4 regions of the Ferrovibrio terrae genome follow, and region 2 is predicted to be linked to each of the others. Evidence: predicted binding sites of a transcription regulator. Region 2 holds the regulator's gene; each other region holds the start of a gene.
The links. Region 2 encodes PhoB, which activates phosphate uptake and scavenging genes when phosphate is short. Its sites were predicted from a motif close to TNTCATAAAACTGTCA; they were not measured.

Region 1 (3,517 bases), 1.8 Mb from region 2:
GCGCTGCAGGCGCGCAGCAGCGACGACCACACGCTGATCCTGCTGCCGCGCACCAGCCACAATCTGAAGAGCATGCAGGATGCCAAGGATCCAGGCTATGCCGGCGAGATCGATCCGGCGCTGACCGAGCGCATTGCCGTCTGGCTGCTCAGCAAGACCGTGACGCCTTAGGCTTCCGGAGTCCGCGCCAGCCGCCGCACGATCAGCAGGTAGCTCAGCAGCGTGCCGGTGCCCATGCCGGCCACCGCCAGGCTGAGCGGCAGCGCCGTATCGTTCAGCGCATGGCCCACGATGATCCCGGCAAAGGCGCCTACACTCATCTGCACAAAGCCCATCAGCGACGCCGCCGCCCCCGCCATCTGCGGAAACGGCTGCAGCGCACCGGCCTGGCCCTGCGGCATGGTGAGGCCGAGCCCCAGGGTGAACAGCATCATCGGGCCGATCAGGCTGAACCAGTGCCACGTCAGCGCCGCCATCCAGGCCCAGCCCTGCAGCGCCAGCATGAGCAGGCCGCCGGCCGCGCAGGACGCCGCGCCGAGGCCAAGCATGGCATTGACGCCGAAACGGATGGTAAAGCGCGTGCCGATGAAGCCGCCGATCAGGTAGCCGATCACGATCAGCAGGAAGCACAAACCGAATTCGGTCGGCCCGACGCCGAAGACGCGATCGAGCGTGAACGACGAGGCCGAGATGAAGCTGAACATGCCGCCATAGGAAAAGGCGATGCAAAGCACGTAGCCGCGGAACCGTGCATGTCGCGCCAGGATGCCGAAGTTGCGCAGCATCGGGCCGGGCCGCATCGCCTGCGGATTGATATGCCGGTTGCTTTCGGCCAGGAAGAACAGCACGCAGACGCCAAGTGCTGCCCCGGTCAGCGCCATGGCGATGAAGTTTGCCTGCCAGCCGAACCAGTCATGCAGATAGCCACCCAGGATCGGCGCCACTGCCGGGGTCAGACCCAGCGTCATCGCCATCATGGAGAGTGCGCGGGCCGCAGCAGCCCCTTCATAGAGATCGCGTGCGATGGCACGCCCCAGCACCACACCGGCGCAGGCGCCGAGTGCCTGGACGAAGCGCCACAGGATCAGCCATTCGACACTGCCGGCAAAAGCGCAGGCGATCGAGGCCAGCGTATAGAGCGCCACCCCGGCCAGCAGCACCCGCCGGCGGCCGAAACGATCCGACAGCGGGCCATAGACCAGCTGCATCACGGCGAAGCCGGCCAGAAACGCGCTCAGCGTGAGCTGTACGGTCGCCATGTCGCTGCCATACAGCCCGACCAGGACCGGCAGCGACGGCAGATACATGTCGGTACTGAGCGGCCCGAGCGCGGTGGCGCAGCCGAGCAGGATCACCAGCGCAGTCGAGTCGCGCGCCAGCGGTCGCCGCGGGTTTGTCATGTCCGGTCAGCCGTGCAGATGCAGGGCGGCGCCATGGCGCCGCAGCCATGCGCGCGCGGAGCGCAGATCCTGTTCGCTGCCCAGCAGGCGCGCGCAGAGCGACCAGAAAGCCACGCTGTGGTCCATATGCTTGAGATGCGCCACTTCATGCGCCACCAGGTAGCGCCCGATCGCCGGCGGTGCCAGCAGCAGCCGCCAGGAAAAGGACAGGTTGCCATGCGCCGAGCAGCTGCCCCAGCGGCTCTGGGTGTCGCGCACGGTGACGCGCCGCACCTGCACGCCGATGCTGGCGGCCATGTCGTGGGCGGTCGCCCCGAATTCCTCGCGTGCCCGGCGCTTGAGCCAGTCGCGCAGGCGGCGCGGCAGATGCTCGCTGCGACCGGTGACATGGATTTCGTCCTGCTCCAGCCAGACCCCGCCGCGACCGGAGGGCCGGTGGCGGATGATGTGCGGCGCACCATAAAGCGGAAGGACCGCGCCATCACGCCAAGGCTGGCTTTCCGGTCTTTCTTCCTGCCGGGCCATGATCCAGTCGACCTGCTCGGTGACGAATTGCTGGCCGGATTTGAGGCTGGCCCGAGTCGGCAGCACCAGGATGACCGCACCATCCCTGGGCATTACACGCAGCAGCATACGCCGCGCCCGGGAATCACGCTTCACTAGAAACGGAAAGCTCTGTGCGCCGACCGTCAGGCTGTCAGAACCAATTTCTACAGCCGAACTGGCAGAATAAGGCTTGGTCAATACCCGCCCCTTGTCATATAACCGTAACAAATCTTACGTGCGAACGTCATCGTAGGAACCATAAAAACGTCGGCCACCCCCGACTCAGGGCGGATTTCTTTAGCACCGGAGACTGAACAATGAAATCGACAGGGAAACTCGCGCGTACTGCGCTCGCGCTGCTGGCCGGATCGGCCATAGCGATCAGCGCCTCGGGCGCGTGGGCGCAGGCAAAGGACAATCGCATCGAGCTGCAATGGTGGCATGCGATGACCGGCGCGCTGAATGAGCGGGTCAACGAGATCGCCGAAGGCTTCAACAAGGGCCAGGACAAGTACAAGATCGTTGCCGTCAACAAGGGCAGCTATCCTGAAACCCTGACCGCCGCCATGGCCGCTTTCCGCGCCGGCAAGGGCCCGCATATCGTGCAGGTCTTCGAAGTCGGTACTGGCACGATGATGGCCTCGCGCGCCGCGATCAAGCCGGTGCACGAACTGATGTCGCAGAACGGCTACAAGTTCGATCCGGGTTCCTACATCAGCGCGGTGACGGGCTATTACAGCACTTCGGACGGCAAGATGCTGTCCTATCCGTTCAATTCGTCGACGCCGGTGATGTATTACAACAAGGACGCCTTCGAGAAGGCCGGCCTTGACCCGAACAAGCCGCCGAAGACCTGGCAGGAATTCGACCCGATCCTGAAGAAGCTGAAGGCTTCGGGCAGCACCTGCCCGTTCCAGAGCAACTGGCAGACCTGGGTGCAGCTGGAGAATTTCTCGGCGCTGCATAACGTGCCCTTCGCCAGCAAGTCGAACGGCTTCGATGGCTTCGACACCGAGCTGCAGTTCAATACCCCGCTGCATGTGCGCCACATCACCCAGCTGCAGACCTGGATGAAGGAAGGCCTGATGGTGTATGGCGGCCGCAAGAACGAGGCGAACGCCAAGTTCGTGTCGGGCGAATGCGCCATCCACATGGAAAGCTCGGCCGGTTATGCCACCTTCGCCCGCGGCGCCAAGTTCAAGTGGGGCATCTCGATGCTGCCGTACTACAGCGACGTGGCCGGCGCACCGCAGAACTCGATCATCGGCGGCGCTTCGCTGTGGGTGCTCGGCAAGCACAAGCCTGAGGAATACAAGGGCGTGGCCCAGTTCTTCGATTACCTGACCTCGACCGAGAACCAGGTCTGGTGGCACAAGGTGACCGGCTACCTGCCGATCACCCCGATGTCGTATGAAGCCACCAAGCAGCAGGGCTTCTACGCCGCCAATCCGGGCACCGACACCTCGGTACAGCAGATGATGCTGAAGACCCCGACCAACAACTCCAAGGGCCTGCGCCTGGGCAACTTCGTGCAGATCCGCGACGTGATGGACGAAGAACTCGAAGCCGTC
Region 2 (3,517 bases):
CTGGCAATGCTTGATGCCAGCACGTTCCAGGTTGCTGCGTGCAATGCTCAGCATGTCACGGCTGCTATCGACGCCGAGGCCGCGCTTCACTTTCGGGCTGAGGATTTCCAGCAGCCTGCCGGTGCCGGTGCCGATGTCGAGCAGATCGCCGATCGGCTGACCGCCATCCAGCATCTTCAGCACGGCGGCCTCAACCTGGGCTTCATCAATATGCAGCGAGCGGATCGCCGACCACTGGGCGGCATTGTCGCGGAAATACCGTTCGGCGGCCTCGGTGCGGGCGCGCTTCACGGCGATCAGCCGCTCGGCATCGCGCGCCAGAATGGGGTCCTCGGCCGGCAGCAACGTGGCCAGCGCACGGGCCAGCGGCGCACCGGCCAGCCGATCGCCCACGCGATAGAAAGCCCAGGTGCCTTCCGGCACACGCTCCAGCAGCCCCGCCTCGCAGAGCAGTTTCAGATGTCGCGAGACGCGCGGCTGACTTTGGCCCAGAATCTGGGTGAGCTCTGACACCGTGAGCTGGCTGTCGGCGCAGAGCGCCAGCAGGCGCAGCCGCGTCGGCTCGGCGGCAGCCCGCAAAGCGGCCATCAGGACGTCCAGGGTAAAGCTCGGCTCGATGTTCATGGACTATATATAAACATATCTTTATGTATTTGTGTAGAACTAAATCGCGTCATAAAAAGAATCATGGCCTTCATAATGCAGCCGGGCTATGAATTCGCCTCGCTAAAGCCTTATTCGGAATGCAAAAGACTATTAATCTCCACAGCTTAGCTGGTTGCCACATGCCCCTTCCCCTGACCGTTTCACGCCGCCTACTGCTTACGGCCCTGGCCGGACTTGCGCTTGTCGCTGCCGGCCCCGTCCGTGCGGCCCAGGCCGCGGCGCCCGACCAGTTCATCCGCGAGGTCGGCACCGACACGCTGAAGGCGCTGGGCGACCGCTCATTGACCCAGGAAAAACGCGAAGGACTGGTCCGCACCCTGCTGACCAACCACCTCGACCTCGATGCGGTCGGCCGCTTCTGCCTTGGCCGCTACAGCCGCGGCATCACGCCCGAACAGAAGAAGGAATACGACGCGCTGTTCGAGGACTACCTCACCAAGGTCTATGCCCAGTTGCTGTCGCAGTATAACGGCGAAACGCTGGAAGTCCGCGACGGCGCCAAGGCAGCCGGCAGCGAGAGCATCGTTGAATCGCAGATCAATCGCCAGAGCGGCCCGCCGATCCGTGTCGAATGGAAGACGCATGAGAAGGACGGCAAGCCGCGGGTCACCGACGTGATCGTGGAAGGCGTGTCGATGGCCTTCACACAGCGTCAGCAGTTCGAATCGGTGATCCAGAACAATGGCGGTAAGATCGATGCCCTGTTCGCCGCCATGAAGAAGCAGATCGCCGGCCGCCGCTAAGCCACGGCTTCTCCAAAAACGAAAAAGCCAGCCGTGGTGAACGGCTGGCTTTTTTTATTGGTCAGCGTTGAGCTCAAGCGCTCGACTCAGGCACTCATTGCCGGCGTGGCGGTCAGTTCCAGCGCATAGCCGGCCGAACGCACGGTGCGGATGACGTCCGTCTCGCCGTTGCCGTTCAGAGCCTTGCGCAGCCGGCGGATATGCACGTCGACTGTGCGCTGCTCGACATAGATATCGCGCCCCCAGACCGCATCCAGCAATTGATCGCGCGACAGCACGCGCCCAGGATGCTCCAGGAAATAACGCAGCAGACGGAACTCGGTGGGGCCGAGATGAATATCGCGACTGTTACGCGTCACCTTGTGGGTGGCGACATCCATCACCAGCCCGCCATAGGTCAGCACCTCTTCCGCCAGAGCCGGACGGATGCGGCGCAACACGGCGCGAATGCGCGCCAGCAGTTCGCTGGGCGAAAACGGCTTGGCGATATAGTCGTCGGCACCAGCATCCAGGCCGCGCACGCGGTCGGCTTCCTCGCCGCGCGCCGTCAGCATGATGATCGGCACATTACGGGCATTGGGATCGCGACGCAGCTGGCGACAGACTTCCAGCCCCGACAGGCGCGGCAGCATCCAGTCGAGCAGGATCAGGTCCGGCATATGCTCGGCCACCTTCAGCAGGGCCTGCTCGCCGTCCATCGCTTCGTCGACGGTGTAGTTTTCCTTTTCCAGATTGTAGCGCAGCAGCGCCAGTAGCGCTGCCTCGTCCTCGATGACAAGGACGCGCGGCTTGATTGCGATATTCATCGCTGGCCTCCCGGCACATTGACCACCGCGTAGGCGGTATCATCCCCCTTCGGGCGATCTTCCTTGGGCATCTCACCCAGAACCGTGTAGTGGATCAGCTCGGCGATGTTGGTGGCATGATCGCCGATACGCTCGATGTTCTTGGCGATGAACAGCAGATGCGTGCAGGGCGTGATGGAGCGCGGATCTTCCATCATGTAGGTCAGCAATTCGCGAAACAGGCTGGTATAGAGGTCATCAACCTCTTCGTCTCGGGCCCAGACCGCGTCAGCCTTGGCGGCGTCGTCGGTGATATAGGCGTCCAGCGTGTCCTTGATCAGGGCCTGCACCAGGGCAGCCATGCGCGGGATGGCATGTACCGGCCGCACCAGCGGCGCCTGGTTCAGCGCAACCGCGCGCTTGCCGACATTCTTGGCATAATCGCCGATACGCTCAATCTCCGAGGAGATACGCAGCGCCGCGACAATTACGCGCAGATCGGCGGCCATCGGCTGCCGGCGGGCCAGCATCTCAATGGCAAAATCGTCGACCTGGTTGCGCAAGGCATCGATCTTGGCGTCGCCCTGCACAACCTCTTCGGCCAGTTTGCTGTCACGCTTGACGATGGCATCGACCGCGGCAGCCAGCTGCGATTCCGCCAGTCCGCCCATCTGCACGATCAGGGTGGAAAGCTTCTTCAGCTCGTCGTCGTAACGCTGAACGATATGTTGCGGCATTTTCTAAATCCTCACTCTGCTCAGCCGAAGCGACCGGTGATGTAACCCTGGGTCCGCTCATCCTTGGGATTGGTGAAAATCACCCTGGTGTCGTCGGTTTCGACCAGGTTGCCCAGATGGAAGAAAGCGGTCTTCTGCGAGACGCGCGCGGCCTGCTGCATCGAATGCGTCACGATGACAATGGTGTACTGCTCGCGCAGTTCGTCCATCAGTTCTTCGATATGCGCAGTGGCGATCGGGTCGAGCGCCGAGCAGGGCTCGTCCATCAGGATCACTTCCGGTGCCACGGCAATGGCGCGGGCAATGCAGAGGCGCTGCTGCTGGCCACCGGACAGGCCAGTGCCGGATTCCTGCAGTCGGTTGCCAACTTCCTTCCACAGACCGGCCTGCTTCAGCGATGTCTCGACGATATGGTCGAGATGCTCGTTGTTTTCAGCCAGGCCATGGATGCGTGGACCGTAGGCGACATTCTCGTAGATCGATTTCGGGAACGGATTCGCCTTCTGGAACACCATGCCGACGCGGGCGCGCAGTTGCACGACATCGACCTTGCTGTCGTAGACATTAAGCTTGTCGAGCGTGATAT
Region 3 (3,517 bases), 730 kb from region 2:
CACCTGCGGCAGGTGATCGGCGAGCTCGCCCTTGCCTTCCGCCTGCGGAGCAGACCCGGCTTCCAGCGCGAAATCGATCAGGCGATGCGTGTAGTCGAAGGTGGGCCCCAGCAGCTGGCCGCCCGGCATATCCTTGAAGCAGGAGGAAATGCGGCGCGATACTTTCATCTTGCCGGTATCGATCGGCAGCGACACCGCCAGGCGCGGCAAGGTGGTGCGATAGGCGCGCAGCAGGAAGATCGCCTCGACCTGGTCACCGCGCGACTGCTTCAGCGCCAGTGCGGCCAGATCGGGATCGTAGACCGAGCCTTCGGTCATCACGCGGTCGACGCCGCCGCTCATCTGTTCGCGAATTTGTGCCACGCTCAGTTCGGGCACGTCCGGATTGCCGCGGCGATCTTCCGCCAGCAGCTGATGGGCATTGCCGATGGCGGTCTCGCCGCCTTTCACTGCCACATACATGTCAGGCTCCCTCGAAGCTGATCGCTGTGCTGCGCGGCAGGGCGACCAGATCACGGCCGCAGCCCAGATAAAGATCGACACCGCGCGGGAATTCGATAGAGAGCGCCGCGCGTTGCCGCCACAGGCTCTGATCCAGGCCGCAGAAGGACATACTGATGCTGTCCTTGATGCCCGGCCCGCGCCAGGTCATCAAAGATGGGCCGCCGAGGCTCTGTACCTGCACGAGGAGCGTCGCGCCGCGTTCGGGCGATTCATCGGTGCCGAAGGAGAAAGTCTCGAGCGCGGGCATCTGCGCGGCATCAAGCACTGCAAACGCGGCCTGATCGGGTTTCGCCGCCAGCGGCGCGCCGCTGTGGAAACGCAGCCAGGTGCGTACGGCATCTGTATCGAAACCCGGGCCGAGCCAGACCGGCGTGTCGAGATCGGCCAGCGTCAGCAAGGCGGCGGCCAGCGCCGGCGACAAACCGTCGGGATGGCCAGTTTCGGTTTCCACAGTCACCACGCGGCCGGGCCGCGCCATGGCATCGAGCAGGGCGCGGAAGGCCTGCTGGCTCTGCTGCACCGGATCATCGAAGCCGGTCGCGGGTGTCTCAAGGATTTCAGTCATGCTCAGTCCTCCCCGCGCACCAGGGTGAAGAAATCGACCTTGGTGGCGGCCACTTTCGCCGCGCGGGTCGCACGCTCTGTTGCCAGTTTCTGTTCGACCGGCGCGATCAGCAGCTGTTCGATCTTCTCGGCGCCGTCCGCGTCCTGACTCAGCGCATCGAAGACGGCGACCAGTTCGGCCCGGCGGCGATCGCGGCCCTGCACGTAGCCCACGCCCATCTTGCCGTCGCTCTCCAGCGTCACCACGCAACGCGACACCGTCATCTCACCGAGATTGAACCGCTGCCCCACCCCGCCGGCGCGCCCCCGCACCATGGCGAGGCCCGTCTCGGGCTGCTTCAGCCGGCGCCAGGCCGGCGGCGCCGGCAGTGCGGCCAATGCGGCTTCCAGCGTGGCGCGGTCGGTGCGGGCCAGGATGCGCAGGCGGCGCTGGCGCGCGCCGATCTCCGGGTCCGTCTGGGTGGCTTGAGCTGTCATACTCGACCTCTTGCGCAATGGTCTAAATTTGTCTAGACATCTATATATTCAATACCCCGCCGGGCTGGCTTCAGCAAGCCACGACTTGGCGAAGTTTTTATGACGGCCAATCTTTGAAGGCGGAGTGCAGCGATGTCTGAACGAGCAGCGGTCGCGGGACATATCGAACGCGGCGTCGGCACGGCGGTCTGGCGACAGATCGCCTTCGCCATGGAGCAGGCGATCCGTCGCGGCGACTACAAGCCGGGCATCCAGCTGCCGACCGAAAAACAGCTGGCCGACCGCTTCGGCGTCAATCGCCATACCGTGCGCCAGGCCATGAACCGCCTGGCCGAAACCGGCCTGGTCAGCATCGAGCAAGGCCGCGGCATGTTCGTCGCGGAAGGTTCACTGGATTACCGCATCGGCGCACGCACGCGTTTCACCGAAAACCTGCTGACCCGGCAGAAGAAGCCGCTGCGTGAACTGATTTCGGCCGATCAGGTCCCCGCCCCCGCCGATATCGCGCGTGCGCTCGGCATCCCGACCGGCGCGCCGCTGTGGCAGATCGAGACGCGCAACCACGCCGATGATCGCGCCGTCAGCATGAGCAGCCATTTCTTCAGTGCCGATCGCTTCCCCGACATGCCCGAGCTGTTCCGCCGCGCCAACTCCATCACCGGCGCGCTGAAACTGGCCGGCGTTGCCGACTATCACCGCCGCACCACGAAGATCGCGGCCAGACTGATCGCCGCCAATGACGCGCGCTTGCTGGATCTGCCGCGCACGCGGCCGGTGCTGATCAGCGAAACCGTGAATGTCGATGAACGCGGACGTCCGGTGGAGTATGTCCGCGCGCGCTTCGCGGCGGATCACGTCACACTCAGCATCGAGCACCTGGAATAATTCAGCCGCCCGCATCGAGGCGGCCGAGAGTCGCCAGGCCGTCGCGCCGCACCACGATGACTTCGCCACTGCGCGGAAAGATGCCGGTCAGCGCCGTGATATTGACCTGATGTGTCACCAGCACGGCCGGCTTGGCCGCTGGCAGCGCGGCGATCAGTTGGCGCAACGCGGTGGTGCTGTCGGCGGCGGCGCCCGACGCCCCAAAGAAGGAGTTGAGCGGCGCTGCCACCTGCACCGGGCCCAGCGCGAGGCCGCTTGCCGTGTCGCGACAGCGGCACCAGGCGCTGCTGCGAATTTCGGCCGCCGCGATCCCCTGCCGCCGGAAGGCCTCTCCCAATCGGGCCGCCTGGGCGCGGCCATCGGGCGAAAGATTGCGCTGGGTCGCACAGTCATCGAGCCGGAAGCCGGCCGGGTCGCCGGTGCCCGGCGCTTCGGCATGGCGGACCAGCGCCACGGCCTCGCCGCTGCGTAAAGCCTCCCACAGCCGCGGGCTGGCGCGGGCCACCTCCGCGCCGACAGCACCGCAGCACAGGATGACTGCAAACCACACCGTTCGAAACATCATGCCGGCCTCCCTGTCGCATGTCGGATATAGCGTGCCGCTGCGTTCCGGCGAGGGCCGCTGACGGAACCTTGGTGGGTAAAATTGCACACAATCCGGATTGACGATCCCCGCCGGTCTGGGTAGGGCTTGGGGCAAGCGCTGCAGTTGTGCCAGCGCGGGGGTGATCCGGCATGTTCGATCTGGCAATGGAATGGCTCAATCTGGTGCTGCGCTGGATGCACCTGATTTTCGGCATTGCCTGGATCGGCTCGTCCTTCTTCTTCGTCTGGCTCGACAACTCGCTGCGTAAAGCGCCCGACCAGCAGGCCGGCGTGCTGGGCCAGGCCTGGCTGATCCATGGCGGCGGCTTCTATTTCACCGAGAAGTATTCGGTGGCACCGCCGCAGCTGCCAGCCGAACTGCACTGGTTCAAATACGAGGCCTATTTCACCTGGATCAGCGGCTTCTTCCTGATGGGCGCGCTGTATTACGTCAGCGCCGACCTTTATCTCATTGACGACAAGGTGCTGGCGCTCAGCCAGG
Region 4 (3,517 bases), 1.3 Mb from region 2:
GATGTCCATATTGTCCACGCTGGGCAGGTTACCGACATTGCCGGCCATCACCACATAGCACTGGTTTTCTATGGCACGGGCCTGGGCGCAGTAGCGCACGCGCTGATAGCTCTGGCGCTCGTCAGTGCAGAAGGGCACGAACAGGATCTGCGCGCCCTGGTCGACGAGATGTCGCGCCAGTTCGGGGAATTCGGCGTCGTAGCAGATCATCACGCCGATCGGGCCGAAATCGGTCTCGATCACATTCGAGCTGTTGCCGCCGGTGATGTTCCACCAGTAGCGTTCGTTCGGCGTCGGGTGGATCTTGCGCTGTTCATGCACCGCGCCGTTGCGCAGGCAGACATAGCAGATGTTGTAGACATGGCCGTCGACCGGATCGCGCGTCGGATGCGAGCCGCCGATGATATTGATGTTGTAGCTGACTGCCAGTTCGCTCAGCAGTGTCTTGATCCGGTCGGTGTAGCGCGTCAGTGCCGCGATGGCTTCCGCTGCCGGCACATTGCGATTCTCGATCGACAGCAGCTGCAGGGTGAAGAGTTCGGGGAACAGCGCGAAGTCGGCCTTGTAGTCGGCGACCACGTCGACGAAATACTCGACCTGCTTGGCGAATTCCTCAAACGACCGCACGGGCCGCTGCTGGTATTGCACGGCGGCGACGCGGGCGGTGCGTGCGCGCGGCAGCGGTGCGGAGATATGCACATCGCCCTCGGCACCATAGGCGGGATTGCGCCACACCATATGCGTGGCATGGCCGCGCGATTCATGGTCGGTGTCGAGATAGCCGCGCAGCACGCCGATCGGCTCGAAGGCATTGCGGAGCTGGAAGTTGATCACCGGATCGCGCAGGTTGCCGGCGCGCACGCGGTCCAGATACTTCTCCGCCGAACGCAGCTGCGACCAGCGTCGGCTCAGGCCCGGCATGCGGCCGCCGAAGACAATGCCTTTCAGATGCAGCCGTTCGCAGAGCTGCTTGCGCGCGTTGTACAGCCGCTGGCCCAGGCGCAGGCCGCGATAATCGGGATCGACGCAGACTTCCATGCCGTAGAGCCAGTCGCCCTGGCTGTCATGCCGTGCCGCGTAGCCGCGTCCGGTGATGCCTTCCCAGTCATGCGGCTTCAGCGCCAGCTTCTCGGTGATGCGGAAGGTCGCGCAGTAGCCGACGATGGTGTTGTCGTAGATGGCAACAAACTGCCCCTGCGGGAAATGATGCTGGTGGCCGCGCAACTGCGCCACTGTATAGGCACCGTCCGTGCTGTGCCCGGCATAGACTTTCGTGGTCAGGGCATGGATGCCGGGGATGTCCTGCGGCGTGGCATTGCGCAGCAGCAGCCTGGGTTTGGCTGCGCCGGTAGGTACGGTTTCGACGGTCCCGGATTTGGCACGGCGCGGGGCACGCTGCTGCAGGGCGCGGCTGGCGCCCACGGCGGAGCCCGGCTTGGCGGGGGTTTTTTTCGGCGTGGTCATGATGAAATCTCGCTGCGGGGACTGATCGGAAAATCTCCCCTAACAACGGCGCAACGCGGCTTAAGGTGCCGAAATGAACGCGCAGAATGACCGCAAAAACCGGCGGCTGTGTGATGGAATGCTGCTGTGAGGAGAAAAGAAAAAGGGCCGCCCGGACGATGCCGGGGGGATGGCAGGGGGTGCCGGACGGCCCTGTTCAGACTGCCTTGGCAGCCTGCAATGAAGCGATTTGAGCCGATGAAAGCGGCAGAAATGGGGCGGCCGGCGGGTTTGTCGGCGCCCAGGTAACGCTCCCGGCCGTTTCGCAGAACTGTAACAATCGTAAACGGCTGTATTGTTTGACTATTTTCCAATGGCTCCGATAGAGTCCGCCGCCATGAACGAACCGCCCGCGCTGCTGCGTTTCGGCCTTGCCCCGGGCGGGCTGTCGGCTTTGCGTCGGCATGACCTGCTCAGCGCGAAGCGCGGTCGCATCCTGAAATCCACTCTGGCCCTGCTCGATACGACGGATCGCCGCTTTGCGGCCGCCGGCTGGCTCTGCCTCGCGCTCGATGACACCGAAGGCAAGCGCATTGTCACGCTTCCGGTCAGCGGCCTGCCGCTCGCGCCGGCACCGGCGCTGGACGAGGTCGGCGATCTGGAAAAGCTGGCCGAAGGCACGCAGAGCGGTCACATCTACAGCCTGCGCCAGGATGGCCATGCGATCATGCTGCAGGGCTACAAGGTGCAGCTCAAAAGCGGCAAACGCAGTGCGGTTTATGAGGCGCTGACCCTGCAGGCGCCTGCCGAAGCCGGTGCCGCTGTCGATGCGATGGCAGGCGATCTGGTGCGCGAGTTGCCGCTGCGCTGGACCGGTGCCGCGCCGCTGATCCAGGCTGCAGCCGCGCTTGATCTGGTCGAGCCGCAGTCGCTGCGCGCCGCCGGCCTCGATTTCGATCCGCCCGATGATGCCAGTGCCGCCGTTGTGCTGGCGGCTATCGGTCGACACTGTCTGGCGCAGTTCGATGCCAACCTGCTGCCGGTGCTGCGCGACCGCAATGCGGAAGGCGTGCATCAGATGCGCGTCGCACTGCGCCGCCTGCGCTCGGCCATCGGCGTATTTTCGGCGATGCTGGATGACAGCGCCCTCAATCCGCTGCTGGACGATCTGCGCTGGCTCGGCGCGCCGCTGGGGCGCAAGCGCGATCTCGATGTCTTCCTCACCGAAACGCTGACGCCGCTGCGCAGCCTGCCCGACGCGCCGAAACGCCTGCAGCATCTCGCCACCATCCTGGAAGACCGCCGCGTCTCGGCGCAGGAGGCGCTCGACGCCGCCCTGAATGCGCCGCGGCTCGCGGCGATGCGGCTCGGCCTCAACCGCTTCCTGTCCGCGGTCGAGGCCGGCGATGCGGCCGTGCTGTCCGACACCGCGCTGGCCTCTGCGCCGGCGGCGGATTTCGCCAGCGATATCCTGCACCGGCGGCGCCGGAAGGTGAAGGCGCTCGGCAGCCGCCATGCCGAACTCGATGTGCCGGAACTGCACGACCTGCGCATCCGCGCCAAGAAGCTGCGCTATGCCGCTGAATTCTTCCGGCCACTGTTCAAACATCGCAAAGGCTCGCGGCGCTTTATCGCTGCACTGGCGCATCTGCAGGATTGTCTCGGCATGCTCAACGATGCCGATGTGGGTACGCGCCTGGTGCGCGACCTGCTGCCATCGCCGGACCAGGACCCGGCCGCTGCCGCAATCGCGGCCTGGTTCTCCGGCCGGCAACAGGTACAGCTCGCGCAGCTTGGCGAGGCCTGGGACAGTTTCGCGGCGCTGCGGCCGTTCTGGAAAGACCGCCGGTCCAGCTAGTCGATCAGCTTGCCATCCGGCCCGTGGAAGGGATGCGGCCCGTCGTGGTCGCCGATCGCCACCGTATGCGTGATCAGCCTGCCATCGTTCCACCAGTGCAGCATGTAGCCCGGCGGTTCCATGGTGAAGCGGCTCGGCGCATCCGGATCGATATCCAGCGCCACCTGATGCGCCGGGCTCGGGCAGGTCAGCGCAGTGCGGCCGCCGACATCGGCG

Region 1: the regulator PhoB is predicted to act here: its motif matches at 2,156-2,171, upstream of ugpB (sn-glycerol-3-phosphate ABC transporter substrate-binding protein UgpB).
Region 3: the regulator PhoB is predicted to act here: its motif matches at 1,635-1,650, upstream of phnF (phosphonate metabolism transcriptional regulator PhnF).
Region 4: the regulator PhoB is predicted to act here: its motif matches at 1,765-1,780, upstream of FNB15_RS06980 (CYTH and CHAD domain-containing protein).

Annotation. Positions count from the first base shown of each region.
Region 1 covers NZ_CP041636.1:174,140-177,656, forward strand. Annotated here, with positions in the region: gene FNB15_RS00825 (alpha/beta hydrolase family protein) at 1-171, shown strand, start outside; gene FNB15_RS00830 (multidrug effflux MFS transporter) at 168-1,400, opposite strand; gene FNB15_RS00835 (M48 family metallopeptidase) at 1,407-2,033, opposite strand; gene ugpB (sn-glycerol-3-phosphate ABC transporter substrate-binding protein UgpB) at 2,264-3,517, shown strand, end outside.
Region 2 covers NZ_CP041636.1:2,685,843-2,689,359, reverse strand. Annotated here, with positions in the region: gene FNB15_RS13125 (ArsR/SmtB family transcription factor) at 1-624, opposite strand, end outside; gene FNB15_RS13120 (MlaC/ttg2D family ABC transporter substrate-binding protein) at 786-1,409, shown strand; gene phoB (phosphate regulon transcriptional regulator PhoB) at 1,496-2,215, opposite strand; gene phoU (phosphate signaling complex protein PhoU) at 2,212-2,931, opposite strand; gene pstB (phosphate ABC transporter ATP-binding protein PstB) at 2,952-3,517, opposite strand, start outside.
Region 3 covers NZ_CP041636.1:1,953,963-1,957,479, reverse strand. Annotated here, with positions in the region: gene FNB15_RS09555 (carbon-phosphorus lyase complex subunit) at 1-462, opposite strand, end outside; gene phnH (phosphonate C-P lyase system protein PhnH) at 464-1,069, opposite strand; gene phnG (phosphonate C-P lyase system protein PhnG) at 1,072-1,545, opposite strand; gene phnF (phosphonate metabolism transcriptional regulator PhnF) at 1,678-2,430, shown strand; gene FNB15_RS09535 (histidine phosphatase family protein) at 2,432-2,995, opposite strand; gene FNB15_RS09525 (urate hydroxylase PuuD) at 3,166-3,517, shown strand, end outside.
Region 4 covers NZ_CP041636.1:1,427,043-1,430,559, forward strand. Annotated here, with positions in the region: gene FNB15_RS06975 (carbon-nitrogen hydrolase family protein) at 1-1,464, opposite strand, end outside; gene FNB15_RS06980 (CYTH and CHAD domain-containing protein) at 1,841-3,301, shown strand; gene FNB15_RS06985 (phosphodiesterase) at 3,298-3,517, opposite strand, start outside.